3 regions of the Blastomonas sp. 34TW genome follow, and region 3 is predicted to be linked to each of the others. Evidence: riboswitches for the same ligand, from Rfam matches in the RefSeq annotation. Region 3 holds a riboswitch; each other region holds the start of a gene.
What was found. Region 3 has a riboswitch for cobalamin ahead of cobW (cobalamin biosynthesis protein CobW). Riboswitches for the same ligand answer to the same signal wherever they lie in the genome.
Positions count from the first base shown of each region.

Region 1: it holds a riboswitch for cobalamin, as region 3 does, so the genes downstream of both, OPU69_RS18510 (TonB-dependent receptor plug domain-containing protein) here and cobW (cobalamin biosynthesis protein CobW) in region 3, are expected to answer to the same signal.
Region 2: it holds a riboswitch for cobalamin, as region 3 does, so the genes downstream of both, OPU69_RS10215 (TonB-dependent receptor plug domain-containing protein) here and cobW (cobalamin biosynthesis protein CobW) in region 3, are expected to answer to the same signal.

Region 1 is NZ_JAPFGW010000021.1:441-3,715, forward strand. It holds gene OPU69_RS18495 (DUF7146 domain-containing protein) at 1-246, shown strand, start outside; gene OPU69_RS18500 (hypothetical protein) at 157-558, opposite strand; cobalamin riboswitch at 671-913, shown strand; gene OPU69_RS18505 (hypothetical protein) at 1,131-1,592, shown strand; cobalamin riboswitch at 1,650-1,892, shown strand; gene OPU69_RS18510 (TonB-dependent receptor plug domain-containing protein) at 2,108-3,275, shown strand, end outside.
Region 2 is NZ_JAPFGW010000006.1:218,189-221,463, reverse strand. It holds gene OPU69_RS10220 (thiolase family protein) at 1-920, shown strand, start outside; cobalamin riboswitch at 997-1,185, shown strand; gene OPU69_RS10215 (TonB-dependent receptor plug domain-containing protein) at 1,337-3,229, shown strand.
Region 3 is NZ_JAPFGW010000019.1:9,192-12,466, forward strand. It holds gene OPU69_RS18025 (HoxN/HupN/NixA family nickel/cobalt transporter) at 1-842, shown strand, start outside; cobalamin riboswitch at 929-1,156, shown strand; gene cobW (cobalamin biosynthesis protein CobW) at 1,339-2,391, shown strand; gene cobN (cobaltochelatase subunit CobN) at 2,402-3,275, shown strand, end outside.

The DNA.
Region 1 (3,275 bases), on a different contig from region 3:
GCGGCGAGCTATACTCAGATCAAAGGAGTCCCTTGCTGGGCAGCACTCGGGAATAAGCGTCTCGCGCTAATCAACGTTCCGGACCAAGTTGGCACCCTTTACATCGCCGCGGACAACGATGGTCCAGGCCGATACGCTGCAATGGCGGCAGTTGGATCACATAACATACCAGAAAGGCAGCTCTTGCGTGATCCGCCGCCAAGGCCTTTCCACGATTGGGCAGAAGCTCAGAGCCATATCCGTTAAATGAACATCAGGCTGAGTGTCGGCGATGAAGATCGGGCGCGAGGCACCGACAAACGCTGTAAGCTGTTGAACGAGCCATTCGGAAACATACCGCAAACTTGCCGGTCGAATTTCAGCATCGATATGCAGTTCCGACTTCCGCCGTCGAAGTTCATAGGCCACACCATCATAGAAAACGGATCGGTCCATTGAGGAACCCGTTTCAAGCAGTGCAGCGAAACTACGCAGACCGATTACTTGCATCTTTCCCACTACAAAGCTTGCGGGATTATCAATCGCGTCAATTCGATTTATGGCGAACCATTTGCCCATGAAATCTCGGATTTTCGGTGATGGGGCCAAAGGAAAACGCTATCACTTCAAGACACAGCTTGGTTTTATCCTGTATGTCAATTATACTGCCGCTGACTTCGGTTAAAATCCGTTGTCAACAGATCGCGCCGGTGCCCGAGAGGGTTTAATTCGGGAACACGGTGAGGAGCGGCTTTTGCTGATCCGAGTCCGAGGCTGTCCCTGCAACTGTAAGCGGCGAGCGCGATGCACATCGCTTCCACCTTCGGGCGGGAGCAGCCACTGGGCCGGACGCTAAGTCATGCGGGGCCTGGGAAGGCCGTGCATCAAGCTGTGACCCGCGAGCCAGGAGACCTGCCGGCGCTTGGTCGCTCTTGCTGCGGTCCAGGGGATGGCCATGGCACGGTAAACCTCCGTCTGAGCGACGAATCGATGTGACTGGGTCTTTCAGCGGCCCCGGCGCTGCGGGCGCGCGCCAGGAGAAAGCTGCTGACCACCTCACGTGGCGACTTGGTCTTGGTTCGTGGCGTCCGGACCGGAGACACCTGCAATGCAAATGTCATATAGTGCCTGACGTTATGGCAATCCGCCGCTTGGTCACCCTCAAGAAAGACAATGACCATTTGGTCGTAGAGGTAGACCTCGATGGGCCGATGCCGATTGGCCTTGTGGTCCATAAGGGCGAGCGCGACGCTACCATGCGGCTACTCATGGCGAAGAGTGGCAGCGCAATCGACAAACCCGGAAGAGTTTGCAGATTTCAACCCGATCAGTTGGGCTCTGCTGAAATGCTTGTCGATGAGCTTCGCGACAGGCTCCGCCGGATCGCTTCGAAACCCCTTAGTCTCAAGCAGATTGAGAAGCTGTTGTCGCTCACCCCCGCCGAACGCAACCGGTGGTCGAAAGATGGCCGACTGCAAATTTCCGGGACATCCAAAATACGCCGAGGGGACAACCTCATTTCGCTCGCGACCTATAATGTGGATGCGGTGGAACGGTTGCTTGAAAATCCTGCCATCGTTGAGGCTTGGCGTCGTTCCGATGCCAGTCGTTAAGGGATTGGCTTTCGGGCGACTTTCGACTAGTGGATCAACGTCAACGGTTTAAGACCGTTGTCAACAGATCGCGCCGGTGCCCGAGAGGGCTTAATTCGGGAACACGGTGAGGAGCGGCCTTGGCTGATCCGAATCCGAGGCTGTCCCTGCAACTGTAAGCGGCGAGCGCGATGCACATCGCTTCCACCTTCGGGCGGAAGCAGCCACTGGGCCTTACGCTTGTCCAAGCGCGGCCTGGGAAGGCCGTGCATCAAGCTATGACCCGCGAGCCAGGAGACCTGCCGGCGTTTGGTCGCTCTTGCTGCGGTCCAGGGGATGGCCATGGCACGGTAACCTCCGTCTGAGCGACGAACCATTGCGGCTGGGGCCGCAGGGTTAGTCCTGCGCGGGTGAATTGTGCCCACTCGCGTTGGCCTGGCCGACCGTTCGTGCGCTCTCCCGACTCGCCTTGGGAGTTGATGGATCCGGTTGCCCCTTTTCGTCGCGCAGTTGCTCGGCACCAAGGGGGTATCCCGATGAAGAAACCTGTTCTCGTATCCACGTTTGCGCTGGCGCTAGCCAGCTGCCCGGCCTTCGCGCAGTCGAACCCGGGACAGCCTACAACCAATGACAGCGGAGAAACCATTGTCGTGACGGCGTCACGGTCCGGTGAGGCCGTGGCCGTAAACAAGCTCGGTGCGTCGGTGACGGTACTGGACAGCGAAGCGTTGGAGCAGCGCCAGACCCGGATTGTTTCGGACATTCTGCGCGATGTGCCGGGCGTTGCCGTGAGCCGCACCGGCGCTGCTGGCGGCCTCACCCAGCTCCGGCTTCGCGGCTCCGAGGGCAACCACGTCCTCGTTCTGATTGACGGTATAGAAGCTTCGGACCCGTATTTTGGCGAGTTCGATTTCGCCACTCTCATTGCCGATCCCGAAGCCCGCGTTGAAGTCCTGCGAGGGCAGCAGTCCTCGCTTTACGGTTCGGACGCGATCGGCGGCGTTATCCAGTATCTGACATTGACCGGGAAGGAGGCTCCGGGGGTCAGCTTGCGCGCAGAGGGCGGCAGCTTCAACACCTTCACCGGAAGCGCGCGTGCTGGCGGAGTGTCTGGCGATCTCGATTATGCTGTGTCTGGCGCTTACTATCACACCGGCGGCTATCCCACGGCACGAAATGGCAGCAGGGATGTCGGCTCCGACATCGCAGGCCTTTCGGCCAAGCTCATCTGGTCGCCGTCCGAAACCTTCAAACTGACCGGCGTTGCCCGCTACAGCTTCACGGAAGCCGATACCAACAACAGCGAGAACAATCCGGCGAGCCCGCTATTCGGATTCACCGTCGACAGCCCCGGCGTGTTCTTCAGAAACAAGGCCTTCTATGGTCTTGTGAGAGCTGAACTGATCGGGCTCGACGGCCGCTGGACGAACGCAGTGACAGGGCAAGTCGCGTTGAGCGAGCGCAAGGGCTTCGACGCTGCGGGCTTCGATTACGGCAACAAGGGTAACCGCTACAAAGGCTCGTTCGAATCGAGCCTGCGGCTGGGCACCGACGCCATCCGGCATCGCCTGACCGCCGCAATCGACGTCGAGCGCGAAGAATTCCAGAACACCACACCGTCATCCTTCGCGTTTCAGGGAAAAAGATCGACCGACAATGTCGGGATTGTCGGGCAGTATGAACTGCTGATCAACGACGCATTCT
Region 2 (3,275 bases), on a different contig from region 3:
TGTGCGGCAGCGGCATGCAGGCGACGATCATGGGGGCAGAGGCGCTGGCCTCGGGCTCGGTCGATCTGCTGGTGGCAGGTGGTATGGAGAGCATGACCAATGCGCCCTATCTGCTCACCAAGCATCGCGGCGGCGCGCGCATTGGCCATGACCGGGTGATGGATCACATGTTCCTTGACGGACTCGAGGACGCGTATGAACCCGGCCGCGCGATGGGCAGCTTTGCCGAGGAAACCGCAGGCGAATATCAGTTCACCCGCCAGGACCAGGACGATTATGCCATCGCCTCGCTGACCCGCGCACAGAAGGCGCAGAGCTCGGGCGGCTTCGACCGCGAGATCGTCCCCGTCGAGATCACCGGCCGCAAGGGCACCGAGACGATCGACAAGGACGAACAGCCGCTCAAGGGCGACGCGTCGAAGATCCCGAGCCTGAAGCCGGCGTTTGCCAAGGACGGCACGATCACCGCTGCCAATGCCTCGTCGATCTCCGACGGTGCAGCGGCGCTGGTTCTGACCCGCCAGAGCGTGGCCGACAGGCTGGGCCTCAAGCCCGTCGCGCGGATCGTGTCGCACGCCGCCCACGCGCACGCGCCGGCGCGCTTCACCACCGCGCCGGTCGATGCCAGCCGCAAGGCGCTGGAAAAGGCGGGCTGGAGCGTCGACGATGTCGACCTGTTCGAGGTCAACGAGGCGTTCGCCTGCGTGTCGATGATCGCGATGCGCGACCTCGGCATCCCGCACGACAAGATCAACGTGCATGGCGGCGCGACCGCACTTGGCCACCCGATCGGCGCGAGCGGTGCGCGAATCATCGCCACGCTGGTTTCCGCCCTGCAGACACATGGCGGCAAGCGCGGTCTCGCATCGCTCTGCATCGGCGGCGGCGAGGCGACGGCGGTTGCGGTCGAGCTGATCTGATCCCCTGAAGCCCGGCCTGTCAGCAGGGCAGGCCGGGGCTTTTGTAAGGCCGGATTGACAAGCCTGCCCAAATCCAGCAATTGCGCATCCAGATGGTTCCTCCCTTAGCCGGGGGGCGAAGAGGGAAGCCGGTGCAAATCCGGCGCTGTGCCCGCAACTGTCAGTCGGGAGCCGACGGCCACTATGTCACTGGGAGCGATCCCGGGAAGACGGCCCGAGGCGATGATCGACGAGCCAGGAGACCTGCCATCGCGTCGTTCATCCGGGGGCCGGGTCCAGCCTGTTCGGATGGGAAAGTTTTTTCCTTCGTAACGACATGCCACAGGCCATAGTCGCGTCCGGGAGCGATCCCGGCGGGCCTTAATGTCGTTCATCTGCCCTTCCGCTTCGGCGGCGGCTGGGGCTGAGGGAAAACCGTGTCCAAATTCATCCGCAGTTTCACCGTGTCCGCGCTTGCTCTGGCCGTGGCCACGCCGCTCCATGCGCAGTCTGCCACCGACGACCAGGACGACGATATCGTCGTCTCCGCCAGTCGCATCGTCCAGAAGCGGAGCGAGACCGGCCAGTCGATCACCGTGGTCGACAAGGAAGAGCTCGACCGTCGCCAGACCCAGGTGCTGAGCGACGTGCTGCAGACGCTGCCCGGCATCAGCGTTGCGCGCAACGGCGGCCCCGGCGGCACCACCAGCGTGTTCATCCGCGGCGGCGACAGCTCGCAAACTCTGGTGCTGGTCGATGGCGTCCGCATCAACGATCCGTCGTCGCCCTCGGGGGCGTTCGATTTCAGCTCGATCCTCACCGGCAATATCGGATCGGTTGAGGTGCTGCGTGGACCCAATTCGGTGATCTGGGGCAGCCAGGCGATCGGCGGCGTCATCAACATTACCACGATCGAACCGAGCGAGGGGCTGCAGGCCAATGCGCGCGGCGAATATGGCTATCGTGACACCGGCCAGCTTGTCGCCAGCGTCTCGGGCAAGACCGGAATCGTTTCGGGGTCGCTGGGCGGCAGCTACTTTCGCACCGATGGCATTTCCGCCTGGGATGAGCGGCGCGGCGCGACCGAAAAGGACGGGTTCGAGAACCTGACGCTCAACGGCAAGCTGCGCGTCGCCTTCAGCGATGCGATCAGCCTCGACCTGCGCGGCTTCTATACCGATGGCGAGACCGAGTTCGATAATCCGCCTGCCGATACGCTGCCGGTGACCGACAACCGCCAGTTCGTGGGCTATGCGGGGCTCAATGTCGCGCTATTCGACGGCCGGTGGCGCAATCGCTTTGCCTATACCCGCACCGACATCAAGCGCATCACCACCGATCCCACCCCCGGATCGTTCAACCCCGCACGAGCCAAGGGCACGCTCGACCGATTCGAATATCAGGGCGTTGCCGATGTTGCCGACGCGCTAACCCTGGTGTTCGGCGTGGAGCACGAACAGAGCGAGGCGAGCACCTTCTTCCCCTCGTTCAACACTGCGCCGGATGTCAGTGACGTGCACATGACCAGCTATTACGGCCAGGCCATCGTGCGACCGCTCAAGGGGCTGACCGTCACCGGCGGCGTGCGCGTCGACGACCAGCAGGTGTTCGGCAGCAAGACCAGCCTGGGCGGCAATATCGCCTATACGCCCAATGACGGCGATACCGTGATCCGCGCGACCTATGCCGAGGGTTTCCGCGCCCCGGCGCTCAGCGAGCAACTCGCCGCATTCGGCAATCCCGATCTGCGCCCCGAAACAGCGCGCAGCTATGATGCGGGGATCGAACAGTCGCTGATCGACGGCAAGCTCCGCGCGCAGGCGACCTGGTTCCGCCGCAATACCGAGGACCTTATCGTCTTTTCTTCGGCGACGTTCAGCCTCGAGAATATTGCGGCGGCGCGGGCGCAAGGCGTGGAGCTTGGCCTGTGGATGCAGCCGGTGCCCAATTTCACCGTGCAGGCACAGTACAGCCTGGTCGATACCGAGAACCGCTCGCGCGAAGCGGACTTTTCGGGCCGGGTCAATTTCGGAAACCGGCTCGCGCGGCGCGCCAAGGACAGCGCCTCGGTGCTTGTCGACTGGAAATCCCCCTGGGGGCCGGCGCTGGGCGCGACCTTCCTGATGGTCGGCGACACGTTCGACGATGTCGCCAACACCGTGCGGCTCGACAGCTATGTCCGCGTCGATCTGCGCGCTAGCTGGAGCATCTCGGACAATCTGGAAGTCTATGGCCGGGTCGAAAACCTGTTTGACGAGGCGTACCAGACCGCGTTCAATTATGGCGTGCCCGGACGTGCGGGCTATGCGGGGGTCAGGTTGAAGATGTGATGTCAAGGGTTCTCCCCCCTTTCTCCGTTTGTCCCGAGCGAAGTCG
Region 3 (3,275 bases):
ACAATGTGACCCGCAAGCTGATGCAGGACGGGCAGCGCCCGGTTTCGGTCGGATTCTGGTTCGCGATCGGGCATTCCGGAATCATTGCCATAGCATCGATCATCATTGCGGTGACGGCCAGCGCGCTGTCGCAGTTCGGCGCCTTCAAGGAAATCGGTGGCGTGATTGCAACCGTGATTTCCGCGCTTTTCCTGTTCACGATCGCCGGCATGAACCTGGTCATCCTGCGCTCTGTCTGGCGGACTTTTGCCCATGTTCGTGCAGGCGGCAGCTATGCCGAGGACGATCTTGATCTGCTATTGGGTGGGCGCGGTCTGCTTTCCAGACTGTTCAGGCCGATGTTCCGCCTCGTGAACAAAAGCTGGCATATGGCCCCGCTGGGGTTTCTGTTCGGGCTTGGGTTCGATACAGCAACCGAAGTTGCCATTCTGGGCATGTCGGCCAGCCAGGCCGCCGATGGCCTGTCGATCGGGACAATCCTGGTCCTGCCCGCCCTGTTCGCGGTCGGTATGGCCCTCATCGATACGGCGGACGGCGTGGTGATGCTGGGCGCTTATGAATGGGCCTTCGTGAAGCCGATCCGCAAGCTCTACTACAACATCACCATCACCCTGATCTCGGCCATCGTGGCGATTGTCATTGGTGGAATCGAAACGCTGGCCCTGATTGGCGACAAGCTGGCCCTTACGGGTGCGCCATGGCGGATCGCCATTGAACTGGGTGAAAATTTCAATGGTCTGGGCTTCGCCATCATCGGTCTTTTCGTGTTCTGCTGGCTGGCGAGTTACGCGATCTATCGATGGAAGCGGTTCGATGAAATCGAGGTTTCGGTCGGTGCCTGACCGTCCACGTTGCGTGAAGCAACATCATCAATTGGCTTGGCTGGCATTTTCGTCTAGAGCGCGCGGTGAAGGATCGGGGTAACCCGCCCTTCAATGATCGCGCCGGTGCCCCGCAAGGGGCTTAATCGGGAATGCGGTGCGGGAGCGTGCTCCCAAATCCGTGGCTGTCCCTGCAACTGTAAGCGGATAGCGCGATGCACATGCTCCTGAATTCAGGAGCAGCCACTGGGCAGCGCGCAAGCGCCAAGTCTGGGAAGGCGTGCATCAAGCTGTGACCCGCGAGCCAGGAGACCTGCCGGCGCACCGGTCGCTCTTGCCTGATCCAGGGGATGGTCACGGCACGGTAACTCTCCGTCTGAGCGACGAAGCTGTGTGGCTGGGGCTGCACGGGTTGCGTGGTTACGGGTGCTTTGTCGCGCCCGCCCGTCGTCGCGCGCCGACCGGACTTGTCCGGCAAGCCCCGCCGTGTCTCGCTCTGGCGCGCGGGGAAGTTACTATGCCAGACCTGTCCAAGGCGTCCCTGTCCAAGGTGCCGGTCACCATCATCACGGGCTTTCTGGGCGCGGGGAAAACCACGCTCATCAGCCACCTGATCCACAATGCCGGTGGCCGCAGGCTGGCCGTGGTGGTCAACGAATTCGGTTCGCTGGGTGTGGATGGCGAGATTCTGCAGTCCTGCGCCATTCCTGATTGCCCGGCGGAAAACATCGTAGAGCTGGCCAATGGCTGCATCTGCTGCACCGTGGCGGACGATTTCATCCCGACGGTGGAAAAGCTGCTGGCGCTTGATCCGCGCCCCGATCACATCCTGATCGAGACATCGGGTCTGGCGTTGCCAAAGCCGCTGCTCAAGGCGTTCGACTGGCCTGCGATCCGCAGCCGGATCACCGTGGACGGCGTGCTGGCGCTGGCCGATGCCGAAGCGGTCGCGGCAGGCCGGTTCGCGCCCGATGTGGCAGCGCTTGACGCCCAGCGCGCCGCCGATCCGAGCATCGATCACGAGACGCCGCTGTCGGAAGTGTTCGAGGATCAGCTGGCCTGCGCCGACATGATCCTGCTGACCAAGGTCGATCTGGCCGGACCCCAAGGCGTAGCCGCCGCGCGCGCGATCATTGCGGCAGAGCTTAGTCGCCCGGTTCCGGTGATAGAACTGACCGAAGGCGTGGTCGATCCGCGTGTGATCCTGGGGCTTGATGCCGCAGCCGAGGACGACATCGCCGCGCGCCCATCGCACCATGATGGTGAGGATGATCACGAACACGACGACTTTGACAGCACCGTTATCGAATGGGGCGAGATCGCCGATCCGGCGGCGCTGGTCGCGCGGATCGAGACGCTGGCCCGCGATCACCATATCCTGCGCGTAAAGGGCTATGCCGCCGTTGCGGGAAAGCCGATGCGGCTGCTGGTGCAGGCGGTGGGCGCGCGGGTGCGGCACCAGTACGATCGCCCGTGGCGCCCTGACGAGCCGCGCCGCACCACGCTGGTCGCCATTGCCGAGCACGATCACGTCGACGCCGATGCCATTCGCGCGGTGCTGCTGGCGTAAGGCGCGGGCCATGCACGTCATTTTCCGCGAAACGCACGGGATGGAGGAAACCGCCGTCCCGCAGGATCTGGGGCAAGAGCCCGCGGATCTTGTGGTCCTGTCCTTTTCGGACAGCGATCTGGGGGCGTTCGCGGCGGCATGGCATCAGGCCCGTGCAGACGATGCGACATTTCCTTCGCTGCGGCTCGCCAATCTGGCGGCGCTGATGCATCCGCTGTCGGTCGACACGTATGCCGAGCGGACGCTGTCGGGCGCAAAGGCGATCCTGATCCGGCTGATCGGCGGCACGCCCTATTGGAGCTACGGGCTGCAACAGGTCGAGGCGCTGGCCCGGTCGCGCGGGATCGTGCTGGCCGTGCTGCCCGGCGACGGCTTTGAGGATGCGCGGCTGGATGCGGCCTCGACCGTGCCGGTGACCGCGTTGCGCGAACTTGCGCAGTGGTGCGATGCTGGCGGTGCAAGGGCGGCGCAGGCGGCGCTTGCCGCGCTGTCGCAGCTGGCGGGGCTGATTGATGCCCCCGCCCGGACATTCGATCCGCTGCTGATGGCGGGAGGCTGGCATCCCGGCCGGGGCGTGATCGATCTTGAAGCCTTTGCGCGCGATCCCGCAAGGCCGCTGGTCCTGATCGTGTTCTATCGTTCTTACCTGACCGCCCACGATCTGGACCCGTTTGCCGCCCTGCATACCGCGTTCGAGCAGCGCGGTTTCGATGCATTGTCGATCTTCGTCCCCTCGCTGAAAGCCCCGCAGGTGCGCGAACAGGTGGACCGCTGGGTGCGCGGGCTTGGCCCGGCAGCGATCATCAACGCTACCGCTTTTTCCGCGCGGGGCGATGACGGCGCCACCCCGCTTGATGGCGCGGGCGTTCCCGTGTTTCAGCTGG